Regions from separate parts of the Streptomyces sp. NPDC127117 genome, predicted to be linked through region 2. Evidence: predicted binding sites of a transcription regulator. Region 2 holds the regulator's gene; the other holds the start of a gene.
What was found. Region 2 encodes HrcA, which represses chaperone genes, less so after heat shock. Its sites were predicted from a motif close to TTNGCACTCNGNNNNNCNGAGTGCNAA; they were not measured.

Region 1 (6,135 bases), on a different contig from region 2:
CCCCTGCTGATCGGTGTCGCCAACGGCCGGGGCGACGGCGAGGGCACCGACGTACGGGCGGGCGAACTGGCGCTGGAGGGCAAGGGCCTGTCGGTCCTGGGCACCAAGCTCTACACCCAGGCGCCGGGCCCCGACGAGCTGGTCGCGAAGCTGCGGGTGGTGACGCTGAAGACCAACGAGGTCCGTACGAACGGGCTCCCGTCGATCGACGGCGCGCCCGGCGGCTCGCTGGAAGGCTTCGGCATCCTCGCCGACGGGCTCAACGCCCTCAACGCGATCCTCGGCTTCAAGACCGATGTGCGCATCCGGTCACACTGCTTCGTGCCGTCCGTCAGCGCGGTCGACGTCGGCGATCCGGACACGGACGAGGAGCTGTACAAGAACGTCTCGGAGCTTCCGGAAGACACCGGCGGACTGGACGAGTTCAAGCTCGCCTCCCGGAACGAGGGTCACACCCTGGTGACCGAGGAACTCTGCACCTGGCTGCTCGACCGCCTGCCGTAGCCCGGGGGCCGTCCGCGGTGACCGAGGCCCCGTCTCATACCGGGGAGCCAGGCGGCCATGACGGAATGGGGACTGCGGTATCACGCGCTCACGATGCTCCGGCGGGCATCGTGAGCGCGTCCACCGCAGACCTACGGGGAGCCCCATGTGACAGCCGTACCGCACCATCCCGGTCGCGACTCCAGCCGTGGCCACAGCCGTCGTCAGGTGCTCGTCACCGGGCTGGCGGCTTCGGCGTTACTGGCCACGAGCGCCCTGCCGTCACCCGCCGCGGCAGCGGTCGGCCCGGCCCGCCGCACCTCGCTCCCGAAGGCCGTGCTGCCGCGCCCCACCGGCCCGTTCGCCGTCGGCACCGTCGCGCTCCACCTCGTCGACCGCTCGCGGACCGAACCCTGGGTGCCGGGCACCTCCGCCCACCGGGAGCTGATGGTCAGCCTCTGGTACCCGGCCCGGCCGGGCGGGGCGGCGCGTCCCGTGCCGCAGATGACGGCGGGCGCCGCGGCCCACTTCGGCGGCGCGGAGGGGGCCGCCGCCATGAACCTGAGGATGGCGCCCGGAAGCGTCGACTGGGGCGCGACGCTCACCCACGCGCACCGGGACGCCCCTGTCGACCGCCGGGCCGGGCGGCTCCCCGTGGTGTTGTACTCCCCCGGGCTCGGCGATCCCCGCACCTGGAGCACCGCGCTGGTGGAGGACCTGGCGAGCCGGGGGTACGCCGTCGTCACGATCGACCACACCCATGAGGCGACCGAGGTCGAGTTCCCGGACGGCCGGCTGGCCACCATGCGGATCTTCGACGGGGCGCCGCCGACCGATCCGGAGGCGGTCAGCGTCCTGCTGAAGAAGGTCGTGGCGGTCCGGGTCGCCGACAGCCGGTTCGTGCTCGACGAGCTGGCGCGGCTGGACCGGACCCGGTTCGGCGGCACGCTCGATCTGCGCCGGGCCGGCATGTTCGGCCAGTCCGCGGGCGGGTTCACCGCCGCCCAGGCGATGCACGACGACCGGCGCTTCCTGGCGGGCATCAACATGGACGGCGAGATGGACTACGTCGGCGGCCGGGAGCCGGACGGAACCCACCTGAGCAGCGTGGCCCTGGACGGGCTCGACCGGCCGTTGCTGCTGATGGGGACCGGGAGCGAGGGCTCGGGCGACTACCGGCGGCAGCCGTCCTGGGCGGCGTTCCGGGCGAACACCCGCGGCTGGAACGCCGATGTGACGCTGACCGGGTCGCGGCACGCCTCGTACACGGACGCCGAGGTGCTGCTGCCTCAGCTGGCCCGGCGGGGCGCGGTGCCGGAGGGCGGGCTCGCCGGGGCGGTCGGGACGGTTCCCCCTGGCCGCGCACTGGCCGCGAACCGGGCGTACGTGGCGTCGTTCTTCGACCGGTGGCTGCGCGGGCGCGACGACCGGCTGCTCGACGGGCCCTCGGAACGCTTCCCGGAGATGGTGTTCGCCCGGTAGCGCCAGGGGCGGGAGACGCACGTGGGCCCCGGGACCGAAATGGTCCCGGGGCCCACGCGGCAGAGCTGGGAAGCTGTGCCGAACTGCCGATCCGTCAGGATCAGAAGTCCATGTCACCGCCCGGCATGCCGCCCGGAGCGGCCGCGGCGGCCTTCTCCGGCTTGTCGGCGATGACGGCCTCGGTGGTGAGGAACAGCGCGGCGATGGACGCGGCGTTCTGCAGGGCGGAACGCGTGACCTTCGCCGGGTCGAGGATGCCCTCGGCGATCATGTCGACGTACTCGCCGGTCGCGGCGTTCAGACCGTGGCCGACGGCCAGGTTGCGCACCTTCTCGACGACGACGCCGCCCTCAAGACCACCGTTGACGGCGATCTGCTTGAGCGGGGCCTCCAGCGCCAGCTTGACGGCGTTGGCGCCGGTCGCCTCGTCACCCGAGAGCTCCAGCTTCTCGAAGACGGCCGAGGCCTGGAGCAGAGCCACGCCACCACCGGCGACGATGCCCTCCTCGACGGCGGCCTTGGCGTTGCGCACCGCGTCCTCGATGCGGTGCTTGCGCTCCTTGAGCTCGACCTCGGTCGCGGCACCGGCCTTGATGACGGCCACGCCGCCGGCCAGCTTCGCGAGGCGCTCCTGGAGCTTCTCGCGGTCGTAGTCCGAGTCGGAGTTCTCGATCTCGGCGCGGATCTGGTTGACCCGGCCCTGGACCTGGTCGCTGTCACCGGCGCCGTCGACGATGGTCGTCTCGTCCTTGGTGATGACGACCTTGCGGGCGCGGCCGAGCAGGTCGAGACCGGCGTTCTCCAGCTTGAGGCCGACCTCCTCGGAGATGACGGTGCCACCGGTGAGGATGGCGATGTCGCCGAGCATGGCCTTGCGGCGGTCACCGAAGCCCGGGGCCTTGACGGCGACGGACTTGAAGGTGCCACGGATCTTGTTGACGACCAGGGTCGACAGGGCCTCGCCCTCGACGTCCTCGGCGATGATCAGCAGCGGCTTGCCGGACTGCATGACCTTCTCCAGCAGCGGAAGGAGGTCCTTCACGTTGCTGATCTTCGAGTTGACGATCAGGATGTACGGGTCGTCCAGGGACGACTCCATGCGCTCCATGTCGGTGGCGAAGTACGCCGAGATGTAGCCCTTGTCGAAGCGCATACCCTCGGTGAGCTCCAGCTCCAGACCGAAGGTCTGGGACTCCTCGACGGTGATGACGCCTTCCTTGCCGACCTTGTCCATGGCCTCGGCGATGAGCTCGCCGATCTGGGTGTCGGCGGCGGAGATGGAGGCCGTCGAAGCGATCTGCTCCTTGGTCTCCACGTCCTTGGCCTGCTCCAGGAGGGCGGCGGAGACGGCCTCGACGGCCTTCTCGATACCCCGCTTGAGGGCCATCGGGTTGGCACCCGCGGCAACGTTGCGCAGACCCTCGCGGACGAGAGCCTGGGCGAGAACGGTGGCGGTGGTCGTACCGTCGCCGGCGACGTCGTCCGTCTTCTTGGCGACCTCCTTGACCAGCTCCGCACCGATCTTCTCGTACGGGTCCTCCAGCTCGATCTCCTTGGCGATGGAAACACCATCGTTGGTGATCGTGGGGGCGCCCCACTTCTTCTCAAGGACGACGTTGCGACCCTTGGGGCCAAGGGTGACCTTGACGGCGTCGGCGAGCTGGTTCATGCCGCGCTCGAGACCGCGCCGGGCCTCCTCGTCGAACGCGATGATCTTGGCCATGTGAAGTGGTCCTCCCGGACAGGGGTGGATTTCTCCGGACCGAGTGGCGCCCGCGACGGACGGCCTGCGTGACCGGTGGTTCCTTGCCCCACCGACCTGCGGGCCTCACCGGCCCGGTCCAAGTTCTGTCACTCTCACCTGGAGAGTGCTAACGCCAATGATTAGCACTCGACCCCCGAGAGTGCAAGCGTCCCCCTCCGGATGTGGACAACCACGGAGGGCCGATGCGGACAACCGTGGAGGGCTGTGGACAACGCCCGGCGGCGTGCCGGGACGCACTGAGGGCCCGTACCCCCGGGGTACGGGCCCTCAGTGCGTGAGTGGTGTCGTTGGCCGACCGCGCCGAACTCAGCCGACGGCGAGCTTGACCATGTCTGCCTGCGGCCCCTTCTGGCCCTGCGAGATCTCGAATTCAACTCGCTGACCCTCTTCGAGGGTGCGGTACCCGTCCATCTGGATCGCGCTGTAGTGGACGAAAACATCCGCACCACCGTCGACCGCGATGAAGCCGTACCCCTTCTCCGCGTTGAACCACTTGACGGTGCCCTGAGCCATGCCTAACTCCCCTATTACTGGCCCTTGCGCAGGACCGCACTTCGCGGACCCGGGTCAGAACTCACCCTCCGACAGGAGAGGGTGTGTGCGCCGGAACGCGTCGACCGCGGCTGAATGTATCTGCCCAACTGCCCTCTGCAACAGGTCAATCGGACGAGAATTCTCGGCCGCGCCGAACGCCCGAATATGTGGAATTCATGAGATTCCTGGGCAAGTCGGGCCAGGCAAAGGCGACTTATGCCGCAAGCACAACGCACACTTTGGCTGCATCTTGTCGCGACCAGGCGCATTCTCATATGCGGGCGGCGCGGGGCAGCTGGGGGGACTTCCCACACTGTACCCCGCTCAACCATGCAGAATTGCCCCCTCCGCTTCAAACGCGGAGGGGGCAATTCGATAACGCGATGCGGCCGGACGGGGCGTCAGCAGCCGCCCGCCACCGCCGGGATGATCGAGATGCCGGCGCCGTCGGGCGTCGCGGTCTCCAGGCCGCCCTCGAAGCGCACGTCGTCGTCGTTGACGTACACGTTCACGAAGCGGCGCAGCTTGCCCTGGTCGTCCAGGACGCGGGCGGCGATGCCCGGGTGGTTCAGCTCCAGGGACTCGATGACCTGGGAGAGGGTCGAGCCCTCGGCCGGGACCTCGGCCCGGCCGCCCGTGTAGGTGCGGAGGATGGTGGGGATGCGGACCTTGACGCTCATGGTGGGTGCCCTTCCTGGAGTCTCGGGTGGTCAGCTGGTGGCGAGGCCGGCGGCGCGGAACGCGTCCAGGCTGGGGCGGATCGTCGCGGTCGCCTGAGAGGTGTCGGCCACCGCGTCGAGGGTCTTGAGGCCGTCACCCGTGTTGAGTACGACGGTGGTCAGCGACGGGTCGATCAGGCCGGCCTCGATGAGCTTCTTCGTCACGCCGACCGTCACACCGCCCGCCGTCTCCGCGAAGATGCCCTCGGTGCGCGCCAGCAGCTTGATCGCGTCGACGACCTGCTCGTCGTCGACGTCCTCGACCGCACCGCCGGTGCGGCGGGCGATGTCCAGGACGTACGGGCCGTCGGCCGGGTTGCCGATCGCGAGGGACTTGGCGATCGTGTTCGGCTTCTGCGGCCGGACGATGTCGTGGCCGCCCTTGTACGCGACCGAGACCGGTGAGCAGCCCTCGGCCTGGGCGCCGAAGAGCTTGTACGGCTTGTCCTCGACCAGGCCGAGCTTGATCAGCTCCTGGAGCCCCTTGTCGATCTTGGTGAACTGCGAGCCGGACGCGATCGGGATGACCAGCTGGTCCGGGAGCCGCCAGCCGAGCTGCTCGCAGATCTCGTACGCCAGGGTCTTGGAGCCCTCGCCGTAGTAGGGACGCAGGTTGACGTTGACGAAGCCCCAGCCCTCGCCGAGCGGGTCGCCGATGAGCTCGGAGCAGAAGCGGTTGACGTCGTCGTAGTTGCCCTCGATGCCGACCAGTTCACCGCCGTACACCGCGGCCATGACGACCTTGCCCTGCTCCAGGTCGTGCGGGATGAACACGCAGGAGCGGAAGCCGGCACGGGCGGCGGCGGCGCCGACGGCACCGGCGAGGTTGCCGGTGGAGGAGCAGGAGAGGGTGGTGAAGCCGAAGGCGCGGGCGGCCTCGATGGCCTGGGCGACGACCCGGTCCTTGAAGGAGTGCGTGGGGTTGCCGGAGTCGTCCTTGACGAACAGCTTGCCCTGCTCGACGCCGAGTTCGCGGGCGAGGTTGTCGGCCTGGACGAGCTTGGTCCAGCCGGGGTTCAGGTTGGGCTTCTCGGCGACATCGGCGGGGACCGGCAGCAGCGGCGCGTAGCGCCAGATGTTGGCCGGGCCGGCCTCGATGCGCTTCTTCAGCTCTTCGGGCGAGCCGCTCGGCAGGTCGTACGCGACTTCGAG
Region 2 (6,135 bases):
GCGGCAGCTCCCGCGACCGCCGCGACCACGAGTGCGGACGCGGCCAGAAAGCGCCGTTCTCTTCCCTGACCCCATGCCCTTGATGTCCCCATACGGGCAGCTTCCCACCGTTGCCCCACCGCGCGGTAGACGGCGTGCGGGGACAGCTGGGGTGGCACCGGAGCGCAAGCGGGGGCTCACGACCAGCGGCCGGTGCGCCCCAGCAGCAGTGCGGTTGCCGCCGTGCCGGCCGTGGAGGTGCGCAGCACGCTCGCGCCGAGCCGGCAAATCCGGGCGCCCGCCGCGGTGAAGGCCGCCAGCTCGTCCGGCGAGACCCCGCCCTCGGGGCCGACGACGAGCACGATCTCGCCCCGGTCGGGGAGCGGGACGGTGGCCAGCGGCTCGCTGTCGTGCCCCCGGTCCTCGTGCAGGACGGCGGCGAAGTCCGCCGCGGCGACCAGGGCGGCCGCCTGCTTGGTGGTCATCGCGTCGGCCACGTCGGGGAAGCGCACCCGGCGGGACTGCTTGCCCGCCTCCCGGGCGGTGTTGCGCCATTTCGCGAGGGACTTGAGACCTCGGTCGCCCTTCCACTGCGTGATGCAGCGCGAAGCCTGCCAGGGCACGATCGCGTCCACGCCGGTCTCCGTCATCGTCTCCACGGCGACCTCGCCCCTGTCGCCCTTGGGCAGGGCCTGGACGACGGTGATGCGGGGGGCGGGGCGGGGCTCCTCCAGGATCCCGGTCAGGCCGGTGACGACGAGCCGGTCCTTGCCCTCGGCGGCCAGGACGATGCCTTCCGCCCAGTGGCCGCGCCCGTCGGTGAGCACGACGTCCTCACCTGCGCGCAGCCGCTTCACCGACACGGCGTGCCGGCCCTCGGGCCCCTCCAGGACGAACTCGGGCCCGCCGGGGACCTGTTCGACGACGAAGACCGGTGCGGTCACTGCGTACTCCCTGTGCTCACTGCCGTCCGTGCGGCGTCCAGTTCTTCGGCGAGCAGCCTGACCAGCCGGCCGGCCGGCAGCTCGCGTGCCATCCGGTGCCCCTGGCCCGCCCAGAGCGCCATGCCCTGCGCGTCCCCGGCCTTGGCCGCCGCCTTGCGCAGCCCGGCGGTCAGATAGTGCACCTGCGGGTAGGCGGCGGGGGCGTACGGGCCGTGCTCGCGCATGAACCGGTTGACCAGACCGCGGGCCGGGCGGCCGGAGAACGCCCGGGTCAGGGCGGTCCGTACGAACAGCGGGTTGGTCAGCGCCTGCTTGTGCAGCGGGCTCGCCCCGGACTCGGGGCAGACCAGGAAGGCCGTGCCGAGCTGCGCCGCCTCCGCGCCCGCGGCCAGCACCGCGGCGATCTGGGATCCGCGCATCAGCCCGCCGGCCGCGACGATCGGTATCTGCACGGTCTCGCGGACCTGGGACACCAGCGAGAGCAGCCCGATTCCGGCGCCGTCGGTCTGCGGGTCGTCGCGGTGGGTGGACTGGTGGCCGCCCGCCTCGACGCCCTGGACACAGAGCGCGTCGGCGCCCGCCCACTGGGCGGCCTGGGCCTCCTCGGGCGTGGTGACCGTCACGATGGTGTACGTGCCGACGCCGGCGAACGCGTCGAGGGTGTCGCGGGTCGGGCAGCCGAAGGTGAACGAGACGGCCGGGACCGGATCGTCCAGGAGTATGGCCAGCTTGGCGTCGTAGCCGTCGTCGCCGCTGGAGTCCGGGTCGCCGAGCGGGGTCTCGTACCAGGCGGCCTCGCCCGCGAGCTGGTGCCGGTACACCTCGACGGCGCTCGGGTCGGCGAGTCCCGGCTGCGGCATGAAGAGATTGACGCCGAAGGGCTGACCGGTCAGCCCGCGCAGCTGTTTGATCTCGTTGTACATGCCGTCCGCCGTCTTGTACCCGGCGGCGAGGAAACCGAGCCCGCCCGCCTCGGAGACGGCCGCGACGAGCTGTGGACAGGACGTGCCCCCCGCCATCGGGGCCTGCACGATCGGATACCGGCAGAGATCGGTCAACGCGGATGACATGACCGCATCGTGTCACGTCCCCGGCCGCCCGGGGCGCCCACCCCGGGGTCCGCTTTGTACTCAAACGCCGGACGGGCCCGTCGAGCGGGTCCGTCCGGCGTCCGGGAACGGCTTGCGGAGTCGGTCAGCGGCCGTTGAAGGCGTCCTTCAGCCGGGAGAACAGCCCCTGCTGGCCGGGCTGGAACTGGCCGGTGGGCCGCTCCTCACCGCGCATCTTCGCCAGGTCGCGCAACAGTCGCTCCTGCTCCGGGTCGAGCTTCGTCGGGGTCATCACCTCGACGTGCACGATCAGGTCGCCGCGCCCGCCGCCCCGCAGATGCGTGATGCCGCGGCCGTGCAGCGGGACCGACTGGCCGGACTGGGTGCCCGGCCGGATATCGACCTCCTCCAGGCCGTCGAGCGTCTCCAGCGGCACCTTGGTACCGAGCGCGCCCGCCGTCATGGGGATGGTGACCGTGCAGTGCAGGTCGTCGCCGCGGCGCTGGAACACCGCGTGCGAGAGCTCGTGGATCTCCACGTACAGATCGCCGGCCGGGCCGCCGCCGGGGCCGACCTCGCCCTCGCCCGCGAGCTGGATGCGGGTGCCGTTGTCGACACCGGCGGGGATCTTCACGGTGAGCGTGCGCCGCGAGCGGATGCGGCCGTCGCCGGCGCACTCCGGGCACGGGGTCGGCACGACCGTGCCGAAGCCCTGGCACTGCGGGCAGGGCCGCGAGGTCATGACCTGGCCGAGGAAGGACCGGGTGACCTGGGAGACCTCGCCGCGGCCGCGGCACATGTCACAGGTCTGCGCGGAGGTGCCGGGTGCGGCACCCTCGCCGCTGCACGTCGTACAGACGACGGCCGTGTCGACCTGGATGTCCTTGGTGGTGCCGAACGCCGCCTCGGCGAGATCGATCTCCAGCCGGATCATCGCGTCCTGGCCGCGCCGGGTGCGCGAACGGGGTCCGCGCTGCGACGACGTACCGAAGAACGCGTCCATGATGTCGGAGAAGTTGCCGAAGCCGCCCTGTCCGAATCCGCCCGCGCCCGCGCCGCCGGAGGCGGACAACGGATCGCCGCCGAGGTCGTAGACCTGCTTCTTCTGCGGGTCCGACAGCACCTCGTAGGCGGCGTTGATCTCCTTGAACCGCTCCTGGGTCTTCGGATCGGGGTTCACATCCGGGTGCAGCTCGCGGGCGAGCCGCCGGAATGCCTTCTTGATCTCGTCCTGAGAGGCGTCGCGGCGCACGCCGAGTACGGCGTAGTAGTCCGTGGCCACTTACGACTCCGCCAGGATCTGTCCGACGTAACGTGCCACTGCGCGTACCGCTCCCATCGTTCCGGGGTAGTCCATGCGGGTCGGTCCGACCACGCCGAGTTTGGCGACTGCCTCGTCGCCCGAACCGTAGCCGACCGCGACGACGGACGTGGAGTTGAGCCCCTCGTGGGCGTTCTCGTGCCCGATACGTACGGTCATGCCCGAGTCCTTGGCCTCGCCGAGCAGCTTCAGCAGCACGACCTGCTCCTCCAGTGCCTCCAGCACCGGCCGGATCATCACCGGGAAGTCGTGCCCGAAGCGGGTGAGGTTGGAGGTGCCGCCGATCATCAGCCGCTCCTCCGTCTCCTCGACGAGGGTTTCGAGCAGGGTGGAGAGCACGGTGGACACGGTTCCCCGGTCCTCGCTCTCGAAGGATTCCGGCAGGTCCTGCACCAGCTGCGGGACGTCCGCGAAACGGCGTCCGACGACCCGGCTGTTGAGCCGGGCCCGCAGATCGGCCAGAGAGGTCTCGCCGAACGGGGCGGGGCAGTCGATCATGCGCTGTTCGACCCGGCCGGTGTCCGTGATGAGCACGAGCATCAGCCGGGCGGGTGCCAGTGAGAGCAGCTCCACATGCCGGACCGTCGACCGGGTCAGCGAGGGGTACTGCACGATGGCGACCTGCCGGGTCAGCTGCGCGAGCAGCCGTACGGTGCGGCCCACGACGTCGTCGAGGTCCACCGCGCCGTCGAGGAAATTGTGGATGGCGCGGCGCTCCGGCGTCGAGAGGGGCTTGACCCCCGCGAGCCTGTCGACGAAGAGCCGGTAGCCCTTGTCCGTCGGGATGCGTCCCGCGCTGGTGTGGGGCTGGGCGATGAAGCCCTCGTCCTCCAGCACCGCCATGTCGTTGCGGACGGTCGCCGGGGAGACCCCCAGCTTGTGCCGCTCGGTGAGCGCCTTGGAGCCGACGGGCTCCTCCGTGCCGACATAGTCCTGGACGATGGCGCGAAGCACTTCGAGTCTGCGTTCGCTGAGCATCGCGCACACCTCCAGCTGTGTTTCCTCGTTGGTTCTCGGGTCGTTCCTGTTTCTCTGCCCAGGAATCCTCCTGGCACTCTGTCATCGCGAGTGCCAGCAACCCCCCGGCCAGTGTACGGCGGCCGAGTGGGGGCCTAGCAAGGGCGACCGGCCACGCTACCGCGAGACCGCGCAGGTCGTTGCCGATAGCGTCGCGGTATGGATGCCTCTTGGGAAGAGTTCGGCTGGGAGCGACTCGGTCACGGAGTGGGCCGGCGGCGCCTTCCCGGATGGGACGCGACGGTCGCACTGGTGGTCGGAGCGGACGCGGTGCTGCTCTACGACACCGGATCGACGCTCCGTGAAGGCGCCGAGGTGCGGGCCCAGGCGCAGGCCCTGCTCGGCCGGAGGGTGACGCATATCGCACTCAGCCATCCCCATTTCGATCATGTACTGGGCACCGCCGCGTTCTCCGGCGCCCAGGTGTACGGAGCGGTCGGCATGCGGGAGCTGCTGAAGCACGGGGCGGACGAGCTGCACACCGCGGCCGTGCGCCACGGGGTCGGCGAGCACGACGCGGCGGAGGCCGCGGACGCGCTGGTCGCGCCGCAGCACGAGGTGTGCGGCGAGTGGACGGTCGACCTGGGCGGCGGGCGCGAGGTGCTGCTGGCCGACGTGGGCCCCGCGCACAGCGGCCACGACCTGGTGGCGGTCGTCCCCGGCTCCCCCGCGGTCGTGCTCTGCGGCGACCTGGTCGAGGAGTCCGGCGAACCCCAGGCGGGCTCGGACGCCTTCCCGTCCCGCTGGCCGGCCTCGCTGGACCGGCTGCTGGCACTGGGCGGCGAGGACGCGGTGTACGTGCCGGGGCACGGGGCGGTGGTGGACGCGGCGTTCGTACGGGATCAGCGCGAACAACTGGCCGTACGCTTCGGCGTGTCGTGACCCCCGGTCGTCCTATCGTCGTCCGATGCGCAGCTACCAGCCGGACCTGACCCCGCCGTGGAAGAGGTCCGCCCCCGTTCCCGAGGTCCCCGCCGAAGCCGATCTGGTCGTGGAGGAGGTCTCCACCGGATTCTGCGGTGCGGTGATCCGCTGCGAGAAGACGGCCCAGGGGCCGACGGTGACCCTGGAGGACCGCTTCGGCAAGCACCGGGTGTTCCCGATGGAGCCGCGCGGCTTCCTGCTGGAGGGCCGGGTGGTCACGCTCGTACGCCCCTCGGCCGCCGCTCCGGTGCGCCCCGCGCGCACGGCCTCGGGTTCGGTCGCGGTCCCCGGCGCGCGCGCCCGCGTCGCACGGGCGGGCCGGATCTATGTGGAAGGCCGGCACGACGCGGAGCTGGTCGAGCGGGTCTGGGGCGACGACCTGCGGATCGAGGGCGTGGTCGTCGAGTACCTGGAGGGCATCGACGACCTCCCCGCCATCGTGCGCGGGTTCTCCCCCGGCCCGGACGCCAGGCTGGGCGTCCTGGTCGACCATCTGGTCCCCGGCTCCAAGGAGTCCCGGATCGCCGATCAGGTCACGGACGAGAACGTACTGGTGGTCGGCCACCCCTACATCGACGTGTGGGAGGCCGTGAAGCCGTCCTCCGTGGGCATCGCGGCCTGGCCGGTGGTGCCGCGCGGCCAGGACTGGAAGACGGGCGTGTGCCGCGCCCTGGGCTGGCCGGAGAACACCGGCGCGGCCTGGCAGCACATCCTGTCCAAGGTCCACTCGTACCGCGACCTGGAGCCGGCCCTGCTGGGCTCGGTGGAACACCTGATCGACTTCGTGACGGCGCCGGAGTAGCCCGCCGACCCATCCGCCGATTTGAGGTGCTGAATCAAGCCCCTCCGACGATCGAGGAGCGGGGGTCCGGGGTCGGCGTCCCCGGCTACGGGAAGGGGC

Region 1: a site for HrcA is predicted at 3,850-3,876, ahead of groL (chaperonin GroEL). Genes of this name have one in related genera too.

The regions. Positions count from the first base shown of each region.
Region 1 is NZ_JBHXTM010000005.1:55,957-62,091, reverse strand. It holds gene ACFVH0_RS06500 (esterase/lipase family protein) at 1-504, shown strand, start outside; gene ACFVH0_RS06495 (alpha/beta hydrolase family protein) at 652-1,965, shown strand; gene groL (chaperonin GroEL) at 2,066-3,688, opposite strand; gene ACFVH0_RS06485 (cold-shock protein) at 4,037-4,243, opposite strand; gene ACFVH0_RS06480 (MoaD/ThiS family protein) at 4,666-4,944, opposite strand; gene thrC (threonine synthase) at 4,975-6,135, opposite strand, start outside.
Region 2 is NZ_JBHXTM010000003.1:76,004-82,138, reverse strand. It holds gene ACFVH0_RS03855 (hypothetical protein) at 1-92, opposite strand, end outside; gene ACFVH0_RS03850 (16S rRNA (uracil(1498)-N(3))-methyltransferase) at 177-923, opposite strand; gene ACFVH0_RS03845 (nitronate monooxygenase) at 920-1,993, opposite strand; gene dnaJ (molecular chaperone DnaJ) at 2,118-3,254, opposite strand; gene hrcA (heat-inducible transcriptional repressor HrcA) at 3,255-4,271, opposite strand; gene ACFVH0_RS03830 (MBL fold metallo-hydrolase) at 4,470-5,192, shown strand; gene ACFVH0_RS03825 (DUF3097 domain-containing protein) at 5,218-6,036, shown strand.